3 regions of the Blautia sp. MSK.20.85 genome follow, and region 2 is predicted to be linked to each of the others. Evidence: riboswitches for the same ligand, from Rfam matches in the RefSeq annotation. Region 2 holds a riboswitch; each other region holds the start of a gene.
The links. A riboswitch is a leader RNA that binds a small molecule or an ion and turns the genes downstream of it on or off. The one in region 2 is predicted to bind cobalamin.
Positions count from the first base shown of each region.

Region 1 (6,280 bases), on a different contig from region 2:
CACCGGACGGATCGTCTTACATTTCTCCATGCAGTGCTCACAGCGATTCTGGAACGGGCAGCCATGAGGAACATCCAGAGGGCTTGGAGCCTCACTTTCAATACTCTCGATCTTTTTGTTCTGATCCATATGAATGGAAAACTGAGCGCCAAGAAGAGCCTGTGTATATGGATGAAGAGATTTTTCTGCAACATCCTCTCCTGGAATTACCTCCACGATATTTCCAAGATACATTACCGCGATCTGATGAGCAAAAGAACGGATCAGCGCCAGGTCATGGCAGATAAAGAGCATGCTGATGTTTTTCTCCTTCTGGAGACGTACCAGCAGCTGGATCACGGACTCCTGTACAGAAACGTCAAGTGCAGAAGTCGCCTCATCACACACCAGGATCTCCGGTTCCAGGGAAAGTGCACGTGCAATACTGATACGCTGTCTCTGACCACCACTCATGTTATGAGGATAGCGGTCTACAAAATCTCCGGGAAGTTCTACCATTTTCAGAAGTTCTCTGGCTTTGGCTTCTTTTTCGCTTCTTTTCAGTTTCCCGTAATTGATCAGCGGCTCTGTAAGAATATCCACGATCTTCATTTTCGGGTCAAAAGATGCCAGTGGATCCTGGAATACCATCTGCATATTCTGACGGTTCAGCCAGGTTTCTTTTTTGGAAAGATTGGAGAGATTTTTTCCATGATAAAGGATCTCGCCACTGGTCGGCTTGTCAAGAGAGATGACCATACGGACAAAGGTGGATTTACCACAGCCACTCTCTCCTACGATTCCCAGAGTCTTTCCTTTATAAACATTCAAGTTCACATCATTGCAGGCTGTCAATGTTCTGCCACCGGAAGCCGGGAACTGTTTTACGATATGTTTTGCACTGAGCACGATATCGGATTCCTTAAACATAACGCTGTCCCTCCATTTCCGGCACTGCAGCCAGCAGTTTCTTTGTATAGTCACTGGTCGGATGATTCATGACTTCATCACGTGTTCCCTGATCCACAACTTTTCCGTGCTGCATAACAACCAGCTGATCGGCCATATAAGCCGCTACACCAATGTTATGGGTAACGATGATGATGCCGGTTCCGAAATCATCACGGAGCTCCATCATCTGGCGTACGATCTGTGCCTGCGTGGTTACATCCAGGGCACTGGTCGGCTCATCTGCAAGAAGCAGTTCCGGGTTAAAAGTCATAGCCATGGCAATACCAACTCGCTGGCGCATACCACCGGAAAGCTGGTGAGGATAACTTTTCATGATATTTTCCGCGTCTGGAAGACGCATTTTCTGAAGCATGGAGCAGCCTTTTTTCCATGCTTCTGCTTTGGATACGTCAGTATGTGTACAAATATACTCCACATACTGGCTTCCGATCTTGCGGATCGGATTCAGGGTTCCACCACAATCCTGAAAAATCATGGAAATGCGGGTACCTCTTAAATTTCTCCATTCATCCTTGGTATTGGAAAGCAGGGAATGTCCGTTGAACTGAATATCACCGGCACTGACCCGGCCACCCCCGGCAAGAGCGCCGAGGACAGCACGGATCACGGTTGTTTTTCCACTTCCACTCTCTCCTACAACACTGATGATCTCACCCTTCTTCATGGAAAGATTGAAATGCTCAATGGTAGGTGCCTGCTTTCCGTACTGAACAGAAAGATCCTTGATTTCAAGCATAAATAAACGCTCCTTTACTCGGCAAGAGTGATATCCTTTGTCAGCCAGTAGTAATCCATCGGATACATCTTAACTCCAGTTACTTTCTTATTGGAGAAGAGATAAGTTGTCTCATAACCGAAGAATACAGTTGCTGCATCATCCATAATATCCTGCTGGATGTCGATGATCAGATCTTTTCTTGCATCCTCATCGAATGTCTGAGCAAGCTCATCAAGAAGCTTATCTACATCCGGATTGTTGTATCCTGCAGTATTGTTTGCGGAAGAGCTGTACCAGTTCTCTCTTAAGTAGTTCTCCGGATCACCTGTGTTGGCAACCAGTACGTTCCAGATCAGAAGGTCATACTGACCGGAATCTCTCATGTCAAGAAGTGTCTCATAACTTACAGTATTCAGGTTTACATTGATACCGATCTCTTTCAGGCTGGCCTGTGCTGCCTGTGCGTATACACCAAGCTCTGCACGGCTTGTGTAAATAACGAAATCAAGAACAAGCGGATCTCCGTCCGGAGTCTCTACAAATCCGTCACCGTCAACATCTTTGTATCCAGCTTCCTCAAGAATCTTCTTTGCGCCATCCGGATCGTAAGCATTCTCATCTTTCAGATCATCGAATCCAAAGTCAAGTGTTGGAGGAACCGGTGCTTTACCGGCTGTTGCACCACCCTCAAGAAGAGTGTTGCAGTATGTCTCCTTATCAAGTCCGCGGAGAAGTGCCTGGCGAAGTGCCTTATCGCTGAGTGCATGATCCTCGTTCTGGTTCATGAATGCATAGGTGGAACGAAGAGACTGAAGCTCCTGGATGTCGTAATTGTCATTTCCCTCAAACTCAACCAGGTTCTCTGTTTTCAGGTTGTAAGCGATATCGATCTCACCTGTCTGAAGAGCCATGGAACGTGTTGTCTGGTCATCCACACATTTCAGTGTAACTTTATCAAGGGGAACTTCTCCATCCCAGTAGTTCTCATTTTTTACTACGACACAGGAATCTGTCGGGTTGAAGGACTCTACTGCGTAAGGTCCTGTACAGATCGGTCCTTCCATGGCAAATGTAGAATCATCTACATTTGTATCTACGATCAGAAACAGCGGGTCTGCAAGGCATCCGGCCATGTTTGCATTTGCTCTGTTCAGGTGGAAGATCAGGTTCTGTCCATCAACCTCGATGCTGTCGAGATCAAAGAATTCCGGAACACGGTCACTCTTTTCAGCGGTACGCTCGATGGAAGCTTTTACCATCTCTGGTGTCATATCGTCGCCGTTGGAGAATTTTACGCTCTCACGGATCTTGAAGGTCCATGTTTTTCCATCGTCGCTGTTCTCCCATTCTTCTGCAAGACATGGAACGATCTCACCGTTCTCATCGAATTTTGTGAGGCACTCTCCGATCGCATAACGGGATACTACCCAGCTGAAATACTGCTCTGTCGGCTCCAGTGTATCTGCAAAGCTTGTTACTCCGATGGTGATCTCCTTATCACTTTTTTTGTCACCTTTTGCCTGAGCCACTGTTGTCATGGAAAAAGTCATCATGCATGCAAGTGTAGCAGCCAGCACTTTTTTAACTACGTTATTTCTCATTTCATCCTCCTAAAGATAAATAATACTGATCATATGGTGTTGGTTTGTTACAGAGTTGTTTTATTGATCCTGGCGCGGATCCAGTACATCACGGATGCTGTCTCCAAGCATGTTGAAAACAACAACACAGATCACGATAGCGATACCAGGGTAGATCATAAGCCATGGCGCTTTTGCCATGTAGGTCCTTCCTTCATTCAGCATCAGTCCCCATTCCGGTGTCGGCGCGGTTGCACCAAATCCCAGGAATGAAAGGGAAGCCAGTTCCAGCATCATGGTTCCGATATCTGCCGCTGCAGTTACCACCATCTGGGTTACCATGTTGGGAAGAACGTGTACAAGAAGAATTTTCCAGGTCTTTGTTCCGTTTACCACAGCTGCCTCTATGTAAAGACTCTTCTTGACTTTCAAAACCATACTTCTTGCAAGGCGGGCATATTTTGTCCAGCTTACAGCCGCAATGGAGATAACGGCATTGACCAGATTCGGTCCGAGCATACCGGCAATGGCAATGGCCAGAACAAGGCCGGGGAATGAGATCATCATATCCGCGATACGCATGATCACTGCATCCACAACACCACCGAAATATCCGGCGATAACTCCTAAAAATGTACCGATCACAAAGATCACCGCAACCAGACATAAGGTCATGATCAGAGAGGTTCTTGTTCCGAAGATAACACGGGAAAGAAGATCTCGTCCAAGCTTATCCGTTCCGAACGGATGAGCGGAGCTTGGCTCCTGCAGTGATTCGGTCATAACTGCATCCAACGGATCATATGGGGAAAGCTGCGGTGCAAAGATCGCAACACCGATCACCACGAGACCCAGAATAAAGAAAAGAGTGAACTGTTTATTTTCTTTGAATGTTCGTAATACCTTTTTCAATTATCTATCCTCCTTAAGTCTTGGATCGAGATAAGTATAGGACAGATCCACAAGCAGGTTGATGCACATGTACAGGATCGCGATCCAGAGTACATAGCCCTGTACAAGAGGATAGTCACGACAGGAAATTGCCTTTACTGCCATATTTCCCATTCCAGGCCAGTTGTAAATGATCTCTACAACTGCAGTACCTCCCAGAAGACTTCCAAGGGAAAGCCCCAGCAGTGTTACCAGCGGAAGCATTACATTAGGAAGAACGTGTTTCCAGAGAATGACTCTTTCCTTGATCCCACGCATTCTTGCACCTGTGACATAATCCTGGTGAAGTTCCTCCAGTACTGCACTTCTTACCTGTCTGGTATACTTTGCAGACATGGCAAGTGCAAGTGTCAGCGCCGGAAGGATCATGGATTTAAAATCTGTACTGCCTCCGGCAACATTGATCCAGCGAAGCTGAACACCAAAGATGCTGAGAAGGATCAGGCCCAGCCAGAAGCTTGGAACAGATACTCCCACAAAGGTAATTCCTCTTACAAAATAATCCGGGAATTTGTTCTGATATACAGCGGCCAGTATTCCAAGCGGTATGGAAATAATGACCATCATCAGAAGTGCCAGCAACGACATCCTCAGCGTCGGCCAGAAACAGGATACCAGTTTATCCGTTACCGGCATTTTGAAAGAATAGGACTGTCCCATATCTCCTGTTACAACACCTTTCAGCCAGGAACCATACTGCACAAGAAATGGCTGGTCAAGGCCGAGATCATGTCTTGTCTGTTCCAGAAGTTCTGGTGTTGGAAGATTACCACACTCTGTCAACATGATCTCCGCAGGATCACCAGGTGACAGGTAGGTCAGTCCAAATGTGAAAAAGCTGATTCCAAATAATACAATGATAATCTGGAGAAATCTTTTTCCTACTTGTTTCTTTGTCACGTTTTACTCCTTTCCTCATTTGATGTGATTTTTAGCATAGCCGTTTCAACTTATATAAGATAATAATAACTATAATGGGATTCTTTATATGCAGAAAATGCATGGAATTTTAGAAATACGCACGAAAAAAGCCCGTGACGAAATACGGGCACACACAAAAAAACTTGCTTCCTATCTTCCGTAAGAATCATCTTAAAACAATTACAAGCAGGTCTCCTGACTCAGGCTCCTCACCCTCAGACACCTTCCCGGCCCTATTTCTCACGCACCCGGCCAGTGGTATTTTATCTGAGGATTCCCCATTACAGTGACGGGATCGTACCGGATTTACACCGGTTTCCCTATTAATCCTCTCGGAACTTGCAACGACTGATGTAAAAATCAGCAAATGCTGTTAAATTACGGATTTATTATATGATAAATCTATTGCTGTTGTCCATAGAAAAATGTTGTATTTTTAGAATATTTATCAATTTTGTCAAAGCTGTTTGAATTGTACATATACCCCGTTAGGTATTTAACAACTGAGTTTATCCGATTTGTCAAAAAAATACGGATTTTACGCGTTTGTTTTTACAAACAGAACAACAAACGGTAAAATCCGGTTTTCTTATCGCTTCTATAGGAATTGAATAAAACAATTTTTGGTGGAAAAGCTCTGCGAATATCAGGTCAGCGTCTCTGTGATCGCTGCATAGGCGATCATCGGTCCGTCCTCAATAATATTCAGGCTGGCTGTCTGATAAAGTACAACTCCATTTTCTGTTGCAATGGATGTATAAAGCAGGTTTCCGTAGTAATCTCTCAGTTCACCCAGGTCTTCTCCTTTAAAGAAGTACTCTCCAGGCTTTTTGGATGGATACCAGCATCCGGTATATGGTGCATATTCATATACCACATTTTCCAGAAGCATCTGACGGTAATGTTTCAGTCCGTGACATTTCTTCCCCTGAAGATGAAACACAAGATGACGGACGTCTCTTTTGTCCTGTTCCACTTCCTCCCAGGTCCAGTAACTGTGTCCGCCCCTCTCGATGAGAATGCTTGGAATTCCAAGAGAAGAAGCATAATTATAGGCACCACCTGTAGCAGTTGTAGAGCGGACCACATATTTGACACCGATATGTCTTGCCATATGTAAGGACTTCTCTGCCGTCTCTTCATCTACAACCCCTACATA
Region 1 covers NZ_JAAIUN010000003.1:128,004-134,283, reverse strand. Annotated here, with positions in the region: gene G5B12_RS02880 (ABC transporter ATP-binding protein) at 1-909, opposite strand, end outside; gene G5B12_RS02875 (ABC transporter ATP-binding protein) at 902-1,687, opposite strand; gene G5B12_RS02870 (ABC transporter substrate-binding protein) at 1,702-3,270, opposite strand; gene nikC (nickel transporter permease) at 3,331-4,161, opposite strand; gene nikB (nickel ABC transporter permease) at 4,162-5,100, opposite strand; cobalamin riboswitch at 5,290-5,479, opposite strand; gene G5B12_RS02855 (M14 family metallopeptidase) at 5,768-6,280, opposite strand, start outside.
Region 1: linked by a shared signal. The riboswitch ahead of nikB (nickel ABC transporter permease) and the one ahead of G5B12_RS13650 (leucine-rich repeat domain-containing protein) in region 2 are both predicted to bind cobalamin.

Region 2 (6,280 bases):
ATCCTTGGTTCTGAGACCGGTATGGTACAGTGCTGGGACAACGGTATCCAGTATATTCAGAACAACTCCTTTGAGGGAACGGTAAGCGCAACAAACGGAACACGTGTCGGCGGTGTGATCGGTTACATCAAAGGTATTGATAAATACAACATCATCGAGAACAATGAGTATACCTGTAAAGATGTAAAAGGAATCGGAGCGATCGATTTCGTTGATACAAATTATGCAAATCCCACACCTGTGGAAGGCGTAACTTATTACAATTCAGAAAACGGAAGGCCAAGTATTTCCGGTGCAACGAAAGCACAGCATAACCGTACCGATGATCCTCTCGGTGCAGATGCAGATAAGCTTACCAAACTGGTAGTGCCGAAGATCAAAGTTTCCCTTACGATCTTAGGTGACCAGGTTCACGACAGTGATAAAGATCATCAGTATCATACCTACTATGCAGGAAATCTGGAGACCTGGCTGGAGCAGAGTGAGTATACCGTTGTAGAAGGCTCTACGGCAAAAGATGTCATTGACGCAGCATTACTTGCCAACAACATGACATGCGAGAATCCATCCGGAAACTACATTGCGTCCATCACAAAAGGTGATGTTACACTTGGCGAGTTTACAAACGGAAAATACAGCGGATGGATGTATACATTAAACGGCTCTTATCCGGATCTTGGAGTTTCCGAGCAGGAAGTAAAGAACAATGACCAGATCGTTCTTCATTACACAGACTACTATCCGGAAGAAGAGAATCATGTCTGGGAGACAGCATGGACATTTGACAAAAACGCCCACTGGCATGAATGTGCAAATTCCAAAAACGAAAATTCCTGGTGCAACATCTCCAGCAATGAGAGAAAGAACGGATATGCAGCACATACCTATGACAAAGGTAAAGTAACAAAAGCAGCTACCTGTACAACAGCAGGTGTGAAAACATATACCTGTACAGTCTGCGGCGCAACAAAGACAGTAAGTATCCCGAAGACAAGACATACTTACACCTGGAAAACAACAACAAAAGCAACCGTATTCAAACCGGCAGTACAGACAAAAGTCTGCTCCAAATGCGGTTATAAAACAAAGACAACCAGACCTTACGGCAAAAAACTGACTCCAACCCTGAAACTGAACGCAACAAAGATCACTCTGAAAGTAAATCAGTCCACATCCAGAGTGAAAGTAACAGGACTTGCCAACGGTGATGCTGTAAAGGCATGGGGAACTACCAACAAAAAGATCGTAACTGTAAGCAGCAAAGGTGTGATTAAAGCCGGAAAAACAGCTGGTACAGCAAAAGTTTCCGTAACCTTAAAGAGCAAAAAGAAAGCTTATATCACAGTAACTGTTCAGAAATCTACAGTAAAAACAACAAAGATCACAGGTGTAAAATCTGCCCTTACTCTGAAAAAAGGAGCAAAGACAACCCTGAAACCGGTACGTACACCGTTCACATCCGGTGAGAAGATTACTTACACTTCTTCCAATAAGAACGTGGCAACCGTAAGCAGCACAGGTGTGATCACAGCAAAAAAAGCAGGAACAGCAGTGATCACCGTAAAGAGCGGAAGCAAAAAAGTAACATGCAAGGTAACAGTTAAATAAAGCTGTTATCCCCTGAAAAATAAAAGCGGCATTTTTTCACAGAATGAAATGTGAAAAAATGCCGTTTTTGATCATTTGATCATAAATATTCAACTTTAAAATCAAATTCCTTACAATACTCATCTACTTTGGAACCTTTATAACACCGGATGGTACAGGCACGGTTGATGATCCATGGCCCGATAAAATCGGGATCGTGTCGGATCTCCAGATATTTCATACGGTTACATCCGTGGAATACCCATTTGCCGATATAATGGATATTTGTGGGAAGACAGACATAAGTAAGATTCATACACTTAAAAAATGCGCTTTCGTCCAAAAATTCCAGGGACTGGGGAAGATGAAGTTCTTCTATGGCACAAAAATAAAAAGCCTCTTTTCCGATACGTTTCAGACCTTCCGGGAAATCCACGGAACGGAGATTTTTACAGCGGTAAAAAGCACGGTCTTCGATGAGGGTAAGTGCGGAAGACAGCTGAAGGGATTCCAGGGAGGTACACTGTGAAAAAGCTTCGGAGCGGATCCGGGAAATCTGTGAATCATGGGGAAAGATCACACATCCAAGCTTTCGGTTCTCCTGAAAGGCGGCTCTCGGGATAGAAGAAAGTGCCTGAGGAAGAATGACTTTTTTCAGGGAATTACATTGAGAAAATACGTTGGATCCCATATTTTCCACCTGGGTGGGAAGCAATACTTCTTTCAGAAGAGTGCAGCCCTGAAAGGTTCTGGCGCCGATATTTTTAAGCGTGTCCGGAAAACAGACAGAGGAGATCTTGGTCTTTTTCTGAAAAGCTTCCGACGCGATATATTCAATTGGCGCAGGGATCTTTACATTTGAGGAAAGATAGTTTCTTGCGTTGTTTTTGGAAATGACACGACTGGATCTGTAATAAGTACCTGACATAAAAAAGTCTCCTTCAACATAAAAAAAGACACCGCATCACAGGCAGATACGATGTCAAAAAAGAATTCTCCATTTATCATACGTGTAATAGCCGGCAGTATTTCCAAGCAGATCTCCTGACTTATGCAGTCACGTTTATCCCCTTCTTATACGATAAATTACAATGGTTCACGGATAAACTAAGCAAATACAGTAGCACGTCTGTTGAGGATTCTCACCTTATTCCCTTTTAATCCGGTTTTCTGCAGGAAAAAACCGGAACTTGAAAACGTCTATATTTAATATTTTTGGGTGTCTGATTATTATATCACAGAAAAAGGACAGATACAATTGTTTTCCGGGTTTTCGTTTGACAGACAAGAGGAAATAAACTATAATTTCAGTATAAAATTTCATAGAAAAGAAAGACGTGCAAACAGGTGTGATTCCTGTACATGTAAGTGCGATGCCGTACAGTCGGCGGGCGGTTTTTCTTTCATGTAAGGTAGCATTGGTTTGCGCATAGGAACATCTATCAGGTAACGGAATCCCCTTGGAAAAGAGGGATTATTTTCCGTTACCTTTTTTGTTGCTTTTTTTGTGCAGAGAAAAGGAGGAAGAATGGAAAGTAAGAGGAAAAAGACGCTGTTTAATGTGATCATGGTAGTACTGATCCTGGTCATTGCCGGATGCGGAGTGATGGCAGTGGGAAATCTGAAAGGATGGTTTGATAAAGGATCGGACAGCGTTCTTATGACAAAGAACGTAAAAGGTGTGGCCAATATTCAGAGAAACGGTGTGGGCTACGGCCTGGAAAAAAATGTGGCATTGAGAGCCGGAGATATTCTTGAGACGAAGAACGGAACCACAGCGGAGCTTTCAGCCGGAGAAAACAATACACTTTCACTTAACGCAAATACGAAACTTACTGCGGAATCCGTAGAAAAAAACAATTTGAAACTTACTGCGGATCAGGGAGAGGTTTTTGCGGATCTTACGGATTCTGTGGGAAAAGCAGAGATCGCTCTTGATGAAAATACGCTTACCTTTGAGACAGGAGTCTTTTCCGTAAGCGCACAGTCCGGAAGCGGCGCTGTGTATGTATTTAAGGATGAAGTGGAACTGGCCGGAGCGGACGGAAAAACCACAACCGTAACAGCCGGCGAAAGTGCTCAGATGACAAAAAGTGAGGACGGAAGCTGGAAAGTAGAAACAAGTAAGATCTCAGCAGGAGCATTAAATGAATATATGATCCAGCAGCTGCTGGGATGCGCAGATAAAGACAGTTTATGTTTTACACCGGAGGAACTTCAGAAAGTTCTGGATGACAGAGCCGCAGAGAAGAAAGCAGCTCTTGAGAAGAGTTTAAATTCTACAAACAAGATTCCGAAGACTTCAGAAAAATCGGATGATAAAAAGTCTGCAGATGGATCTGCGAAACAGAATTCCGATACAACAGACGGAAATACCGCAGACACTGCAGGCAGCGGAGAGAACACAACACAGGAATACACACCGGATGCTTCTCAGGATGAGACGGATTCTTCCGGAGAAGACACCGCAGGCAGTGATGGAGATGTATCCGATGACGGCAGTTCTGATGATGGTTCCGGTGACGGGGATTCTCAGGATACCAAGCAGTGTACCATCACGATCCTCTGCGATACCATCCTTAATAATATGGACAATCTGACAGCCGGAAAAGAAGCTTATGTGCCGGCAAACGGAGTGATCCTGGATACCAGTACCGTAGAGTTTACAGAGGGAGAAACCGTTTTTGAAGTACTTCAGAGAGTTTGTGAGTACGCCGGAATCCAGCTGGAATATTCCTGGACGCCTATGTATGACAGTTACTATATTCAGGGAATCAACAACCTGTATGAATTTGACTGTGGAGCACAGTCCGGATGGATGTATAAAGTAAACGGATGGTTCCCGAATTACGGATGTTCCAAGTACACACTGGAGGACGGAGACGACATTGTGTGGTGCTTTACCTGCAATGGTCTTGGCGCGGATGTCGGTGCGGAATATAACGGTGAGTGACAGCAAAGGGAGTAAAAGATATGCAGAGAAAAAAATTTCTGGCACTGATGCTGACGGCTGCTCTTGTGGGGCAGCCGGGAGCTCCTGTTTCAATTATGGCGGCAGAAACAGACGAAAGTTCCGATTTCGGATCGTTTGGATCAGAAGCTTCTGACACAGCAGAAAAAAAATTGCCGGTGATCACGGAGGACCTGTCGGAGGAGACCATTACATATGATCTCAATGAAAAGGCAGAGCCTTTAAAGGTTCAGACGGAAGAATCCGGCAAGCTGAAATATCTGTGGCTGAAAAGTGATGACAACGAGAATTTTTACAAAATAGGAAAGTCCGACAGCCAGGAAAAGACAAAAGAAGAACAGACCGGGGAACAGCAGGGGGAAAACAGCCAGCCGGAGTATGAAGATACACAGGAGTATACACCGGTTACAGATACAGCCGGAACCTTCTACTACAAAGTCCGGATCTGGAATTCAGAAGAAACAGACGAAAACGCTTACGTAGAAAGTAAGACTGTCTGTCTTCAGGTGTTGGATCCGTCCGCTGAAGACCATAGTGGATTGGATGCTACAGATGGGAAAAAGGACGGAGAGCAGAAGGATCCGGCAGCATTGGATAAAGAAGATCCGGCTGCAGATCATACATCAGGTGATACCGCAGAAAATTCGGGGAACGAAAAAGATGCGGATCCGGACGGCGAAAATTCCGGAAGTGAAGACAGTGGAAATGCGGCTGATGACGGGAAAGATTCCGGCAATGAAGCTGGTGAGAACACCGGTAACGAAGAGGACAATACCGGAGAATCTGGTGGTGAGAACATCGGAGATGAAGATCCTGCCGCTGAAGATACCGATAAAAAAGACACGGACATCGCCGAAAACGATTCCGAGAATCATCTTCCCAAACGTCAGGAAGACATCCCGGAAAGTGAAACTTACGAAACCGAAGGTTACTGGAACGTATCTCTCAGTGAGATCTTTCAGGATCCGGACGGAGATGATCTGACCTATTACGAAAAAGGAGAAAGAGATGAGGACTGGACTCCTGTAGACGGAGATTCTTACCTTTGTCACCTGGAAGAAAATCAGGAGACCTATCTTTTTACCGCAAAGGATCAGGAAGGTTACGGAGATGTTTATGCCGTAACTCTGAAAAAGAAAGACGCGGCGGAACTGGAAGTATCAGAAGCACAGAAGGCTCAGGAGAAATCCGCGGCAAAGGATACGGAAGAGGAACTTTTCTCATCCGGAGACGCAGAGGCAGCTTCTGCTTCCAATACGGCAAGTTTTAATACCATTTATAAAGAAACCGGAGAACATCTGGCATCCATGGCAGAAAAAAGCGCACCTGTAAACGGAACGCTGTGCGGCGAATGGATGGTGATCGGCCTTATGCGAAGCGGCCAGCCTGTGGACGCATCGGTTTACAGCCGTTATAAATCCAATCTTGTGGATGTGGTGAAACAGAAAAAAGGTGTACTCCATGATAAAAAATATACGGAATATTCCAGGGCAGTTCTGGCGCTTACAGCCATTGGAGAAGATGTTACCGATGTAGGAGGATACAATCTTCTGCAGCCGCTGTCCGATTTCGACCAGACAGTATGGCAGGGAGTTAACGGAACGATATGGGCTCTGATCGCCTTTGACAGCCATGATTATGAGATCCCGAAAGCAGCGGTCGGAAAAACGCAGACAACCAGGGAAAAACTGATCAACAACATTCTGTCGCAGGAAGTATCCG
Region 2 covers NZ_JAAIUN010000030.1:12,660-18,939, forward strand. Annotated here, with positions in the region: gene G5B12_RS13645 (DUF4430 domain-containing protein) at 1-1,608, shown strand, start outside; gene G5B12_RS13650 (leucine-rich repeat domain-containing protein) at 1,688-2,515, opposite strand; cobalamin riboswitch at 2,605-2,796, opposite strand; gene G5B12_RS17590 (DUF4430 domain-containing protein) at 3,116-4,540, shown strand; gene G5B12_RS13660 (prenyltransferase/squalene oxidase repeat-containing protein) at 4,561-6,280, shown strand, end outside.

Region 3 (6,280 bases), on a different contig from region 2:
TTGGAAGACGGATCTCCCAGACAATATTATAAGAAGTTTCATCTCCCTGATGCCGGAATATGATATTCAGGATCTCCTGCACAGAGAGGTGGATACTTCCGGAATTTACATTCCATATAAATAAAAAGATCAAAAGTACCGCAAGGATCACAAAAGAGATCCCATATCGGACCGCGCGTTTTCTGTCATTCATTTTTTCTGGTACACTCCTCTTCTGTGGTGTAATTCGTGTAAAGCCGTATTTTCGTTTATTTCAGTTTGTGCATGTAAGTCAGGTTATCTAGGGAATCATCATCCGTGGTCAGCATGGTATGGATATCCTCGATCATGGTTCCAAGTCCTGTGGTCTCCTGGAAAAGGTTTTTGCCTGTGCACCAGACATTTCCGTTCTTCACTGCCTTGAAATCCGCAAGGAGCTCGCTTTTGGAAAGAAGTTCATCGATGGTCTGAAGCTCTCCGTCAATGGTACTGTTGTAGATGATATAATCCGCATCTTTTGCCTTGGCATAGAATTCTTCCATCTGCATGTTCATGGTGGAAAGGGCATTGTCACTCTCTCCCGTATCTTCCGGAACGTAATTTCCACCTGCAAGGGAGATCATCTCTGAAACATAGTCGCCGCTTTTTCTTACATTTACCGCGCCTACGGAGTTGATATAAAAGAACGCTACGGTCTTATCTGTTTTATCTGCTGTAAGCACATTATCCAGTTTGTCTGTCTGCTCTTTGAAAACTTTTTCTGCCACATCTTCTTTTCCAAGAAGGACTGCATAAAGTTTCATCCACTCAGTTCTTCCAAGGGGATGGCTTTCATAGCTGGAACGTTCCACCATTACAGGGATCCCGAACTGTTCCAGTTTCTCCTGGACTTCCGGATTGTGATGGATCATGGTGGATTCAATGGCAAGGTCACAGCCTTCGTTCAGAATCAGCTCATAATCCGGCGCACTGTACTTGCCGGCATAGATCATCTTTTTCTGCTCCATGGCGTCTTTGGCTTCCTGGATATACCATCCATCTTCCTTGGTTCCGGAAAGTTTGATACTGTCGATCCCGTCAATGGCCCGGAAAAGATCCATGGCTGAGGTTGCCACCAGATAAATATTGTTTAACGGCTGTTTTAGGACCGCAATATCAGAGTCCAGTCCCTCCGGCGCTTCTTTTCCCTCGGGAACCACAAGAAACTGCCCTTCCTGATCGATAGTGATCAGTGTATAGCCATCGTTGTAGTAATCCACATTGAATTCCTTTGCATAGGAAAGTTCCATGCTGTGATCAAAAGTAAGACCCGGAATATCCGCAGGCTTATGTTCTGTCTCTGCGGCCTGCACGGCAAACGCGCAGCCCAGCACAAGCGTCAATGTCAGAAATATGTATGAAATTATTTTTTTCATTTTTCTTCCTTTTTCATGCTTGAAGAATCAAAGTTCAAGGTGTAGTCGATCTCGTGAGGAGTACTCATGGCTACAGTATCTGCAGTCACTTCCATCTCTGTGTCAAAAACAGTCACCGGAATCTCAAATGTGGAATTTCCGTCTTTGTTCACCGGCTCATATTTTTCGCCATCCACGATCATGTAATCGTAATTCGGGCTGCTCCAGATGATGATTGCTGTAGCTTCTTTGTCTTTGATCTCTACTTTGGCCGGAGATTCTACCGTTGCTCTTCCGGTTCCGCCTGTGAGGGTTACATCGAACTCATAAGTTCCGTCTTCCAGTTTCAGATCTTCCAGCTTTTTTCCCTCAGATTTCTTGTCATCGGAAGTTTTCTCATCTTTGGAAGCATCTGCTTTTTCTGCAGTCTCCTTGTCGGAGGAGTCTTCTTTTTTGTCTGTATCATCAGTTGTTTCTTCCACATCACCTGTCTTTACAGGATCTTTGACGCTGACTTTATGGTCATACCATTTACCTTTTTCTCCCAGAAGTGCCACATCAAATTCCTCATCAATGGCAGGTACCGGGATATCAAACCCGTAAACTTCCTCTGTATAACCGTCGCTGTATTTTACTGTATCTGTGGTAGGTTCAATGATCTCGGCGCCATCCTTCTGTGCATCTTCTGCAGTTCCTGCAAACAGATTTACGATCTTCTTGGAAACCAGGCTTACATGGATGGTCATCTTGCCATCTTTGACCGTAAGCTCTCCTTTTTCGTCATTGGCCTCATTTACATGGAACATACTGCTGTCTGTGTCAAACTCTGCTGTATAAACACCATCTTCCAGGGTATCTGTCTTGGCTGCGTCTGCCTCTTTCTCATTGGAAGCTTCTGCATCCTCTTTGGAATCGTTTTGGGCAGATTCGGTTTTTGCGGAATCTGTTGCAGCCATTGCAGGCACAGAGCCAAGGGCCATGGCTGATGCACTTACCATTGCAAGGATTAAGTTTACATAACGTTTTTTCATAATAATCTTCTCCCTTCCATAGATACAGCAATCTGCCCGGAAGACAGTCTTCCTGATCTTTCCGGGCAGTTACATGGATTTCTTATAGGTATCTGAGCTCACTCAGATCGTTTCATATTTATTATTCTGCGGAATCCTCAGCGGAATCAGCCTCTGTATCTGCTGCTGCGTCAGAATCTGCGGACTCATCTGTGCTTCCGATGGAGTCGATAGCTGCTTTTGTATGATCTACATAAAGCTGCTCAACAGCCTCGATACGTCCAAGACCTGCGATCTGTGTATCAACATTCTCGAAGTTTCCGGATGCTACAAACTGGCTCTTCCAGGAATCCTCATCATCACCGGCCATATCGTTGTTTGCATGGTCTCCGGCAACAACCATCAGCGGACGAAGAACAACGTTCTTGTATCCTGCCTCTTTTACCTTCTCGATAACCTTGTCGCAGGCTGTATCTTCCGGTTTACCCTCTACAGTACCGATGAATGCGTTCTTGAATCCAAGGTTTTCCATCTGTGTCTGCATCTGATCGTATGTAATGTTAGCTGTATGAGATGTTCCATGTCCCATGAATACGAATGCTGTGCCAGCCTCAGCTGCTGCATCCATGCTGTCAAATCCGGCTTCTTTGCAAGCCTCATCTGTGATTGCCTGAGCAACGGCTTTCTTGTCATCGTTGATCACGGTTGCATCGTCTCCAACCTCACCGAGCATTGGCTCTGCGATAGCTACAGACTCGAATTTATCTTTATAGCCATTGATCGCTTCTGTCATCTCATCGTACTCAGCACCATGCATCAGATGAGTAGGCTGTACAACCAGATTCTTAACACCATTCTCTACTGCACGGTCAAGAGCCTGCTGCATGTTATCGATCACTTCATCATCTCTTGCCTCTACATGGTTGATGATGATCTGTGCTGTAAATGCTCTTCTTACAGACCAGTCCGGATAAGCTTCTGCAAGAGCATCCTCGATTCCTTTGACATCCTCTGCACGGCTGTCATTGAAGGAAGTACCAAAGCTTACTACCAGAAGCTCGTTCTCACCGATCTCATCCTGGTTACGTGGATCGTCTTTGGAAGCGTCTCCTGTGTCACGTCCGAAGTAATCCGGATCAGCGTTCTCGCCCTCTACCAGTTCTTTCTGAGCGTCTGTCAGAGCATCCCATGCTTCTTTGGCTGCCTTGCAGTCCTCATCTGTTGTGTCAGTTCTCTCCTGAACATAGATCTTGTCGATCAGAGCTGCTACATTGTCAGCTGCTTTCTGGTCTTCATCAGAAGCCTCTGTGGTATCAGCTGCCTCAGTACTCTCATCTGCGCTCTCTTCTGTAGCGGAATCATCTGCTGCCATTGCTGTTGTAGCTGCACCCATAGAGCATGTCATGGAAACTGCGAGCATCAGAGCTAACATTGTTTTTCTTTTCATTTCTTATCGTCCTCTTTTCATGTATTTCCAGAATACTGATATGTACAAAAAAACGGCTGCTTTCTGCGGCCGCCTGCTCACACACGATTCTCTCGCAATACACATAAAAAGAAGTTCTGTATTGTTATTGAGAATACAGATTCGTAGACCGCGAATCCTGGATCTCACAATAAGGCAGTTCTCCTGACTTGGTTCCACACTGCTTTCCCTTCCCGGTTTCCCAGTGGTATTTAAAAACAGCTCCCCGTTCACAGTGACGGTATCGTTCCGGATTCTCACCGGATTCTCTTTTGCACATCCGACTGGACGCAACCTTATTGCCATAACATTTGTACATATTCGATTTTACCTGGTTACTTATTTTTTTACCACAAAATCACAAAATTGTCAAGATTGCTGTCGGACGAATCATGGTGCTTCCCCTGCATCTGTCAGTTATTTTCAACATACTCCTTTCAATATTCATGCACATTATGCATGGTTTTATATGATTTATGTTTTTTATTTATGGTACAGTGATTTCCTACAACATAAAAGCAGCCCCTTTCCGCCATCACTGTGACAGCAGAAAAGGGCCGCTCATATTATTTACTGAAGTACTCCTGCTCAAGGTATCTGGCTACATAGATACCGCTGGCGGATGCATGGGAAAGAGAATGTGTCACACCGCTGCAGTCTCCGATAACAAAGAGACCTTTGTGGCAGGTTTCCAGATTCTCATCGATCTCAACTTCCATGTTGTAGAATTTAACCTCAACACCATAAAGCAGAGTATCGTCATCTGCTGTTCCAGGTGCGATCTTATCCAGAGCATAGATCATCTCGATGATTCCATCCAGGATACGCTTCGGCATAACAAGGCTTAAGTCTCCCGGTGTTGCGGAAAGAGTCGGTGTTACGAAGCTCTCCTCAATACGTGCTTTTGTGCTTCGTCTTCCACGGATCAGATCTCCGAAACGCTGTACCATAACACCACCGCCAAGCATGTTGGAAAGTCTTGCGATGCTCTCACCATATCCGTTGCTGTCATGGAACGGCTCTGAGAAATGTTTGGATACCAGAAGCGCAAAGTTTGTATTGTTAGTGTGTTTTGCAGGATCTTCATAGCTGTGGCCGTTTACTGTGATGATTCCATTGGTGTTCTCATTAACCACAACACCTCTCGGGTTCATACAGAAAGTACGGACCATATCCTCAAACTTCTCGGTTCTGTAAACGATCTTGCTCTCGTAAAGCTCATCGGTCAGACGGCTGAACACCTCTGCCGGAAGCTCCACACGGACACCGATATCCACACGGTTGGAAAGTGTGGGGATCTTAAGATCTGTACATACAGTCTCCATCCATTTACTTCCGCTTCGTCCCGCGGAGATGATGCAGTAAGTTCCCTCGTAACGCTCATCACCTACAACAACTGCATAGCCGTCTTCTGTTTTCTCCACTTTGTCAACGGACGCGTCAAAATAGAAATCTACATGGGCTTTCATCTTTTCATAGAGATTCTGAAGTACTACATAGTTGATATCCGTTCCCAGGTGGCGGACAGATGCATCCAGAAGATGCAGGCCGTTCTGAAGACAGAGCTTACGGATCTCACTGTTTGTGGTGGAATAAAGCTTGGTTCCCTCTCCACCATGCATCAGATTCAGTTTATCTACATATTCCATCAGTTCTGTGGCTGTATCCTTGCCAATATGCTGATACAGCGTTCCGCCAAACTGATTGGTGATATTATATTTTCCATCGGAGAAAGCGCCTGCACCGCCAAATCCTTTCATGATCGCACATGTTTTACAGTGGATACAAGATTTTACTTTCTTTCCGTCAATAGGACATTTTCTTTTTTCCAGAGGATGGCCGGCTTCAAAAACCGCGATCTTTTTCTCCGGATCATTATTCATCAGCTCATAGGCTGCAAAGATTCCTCCAGGACCTGCTCCTACGATCAGTACGTCATATTTCATAAATAAAAACTCCTTATCTTGTGTTGCCTGTTTTCAATGTTTCGTTTTCGCACAAACCCTGACTATTCTACAACAAGTGTGTACAAAAGTCACCTGTTTTTTTCGGTTTTTGAAAAAATTTTTCAGTCCCTCCGAAACCTATATATCTTAAGCTTTTTTCCATCGGTTTCCACAGTAATGGCACCGTTTTTCATGGTATATTCCACCTGGCTTCCGGCCGCTTCCAGACGCTCTACGGTTTCCGGCGACGGATGCCCGTAAGTGTTGGTGGAAGAACAGGAAATGATCGCCAGTTCCGGCTTTATTTTTTCAAGAAACGCTTCCGTGGTAGAATAACGGGAACCATGATGTCCCACTTTCAGACAGTCCACATCCTTTAATATCCCGGACGCCAGAAGCTTTTTCTCCGTGTCTGCTCCGATATCCCCGGTAAAAAGCATCTGAAATTCTCCAAACGAGAGTTCCATCACCATTGCCTCCTCATTC
Region 3 covers NZ_JAAIUN010000015.1:22,573-28,852, forward strand. Annotated here, with positions in the region: gene G5B12_RS09800 (FecCD family ABC transporter permease) at 1-193, opposite strand, end outside; gene G5B12_RS09805 (ABC transporter substrate-binding protein) at 249-1,394, opposite strand; gene G5B12_RS09810 (hypothetical protein) at 1,391-2,404, opposite strand; gene G5B12_RS09815 (sirohydrochlorin cobaltochelatase) at 2,526-3,830, opposite strand; cobalamin riboswitch at 3,987-4,162, opposite strand; gene G5B12_RS09820 (NAD(P)/FAD-dependent oxidoreductase) at 4,415-5,794, opposite strand; gene G5B12_RS09825 (DNA internalization-related competence protein ComEC/Rec2) at 5,917-6,280, opposite strand, start outside.
Region 3: linked by a shared signal. The riboswitch ahead of G5B12_RS09815 (sirohydrochlorin cobaltochelatase) and the one ahead of G5B12_RS13650 (leucine-rich repeat domain-containing protein) in region 2 are both predicted to bind cobalamin.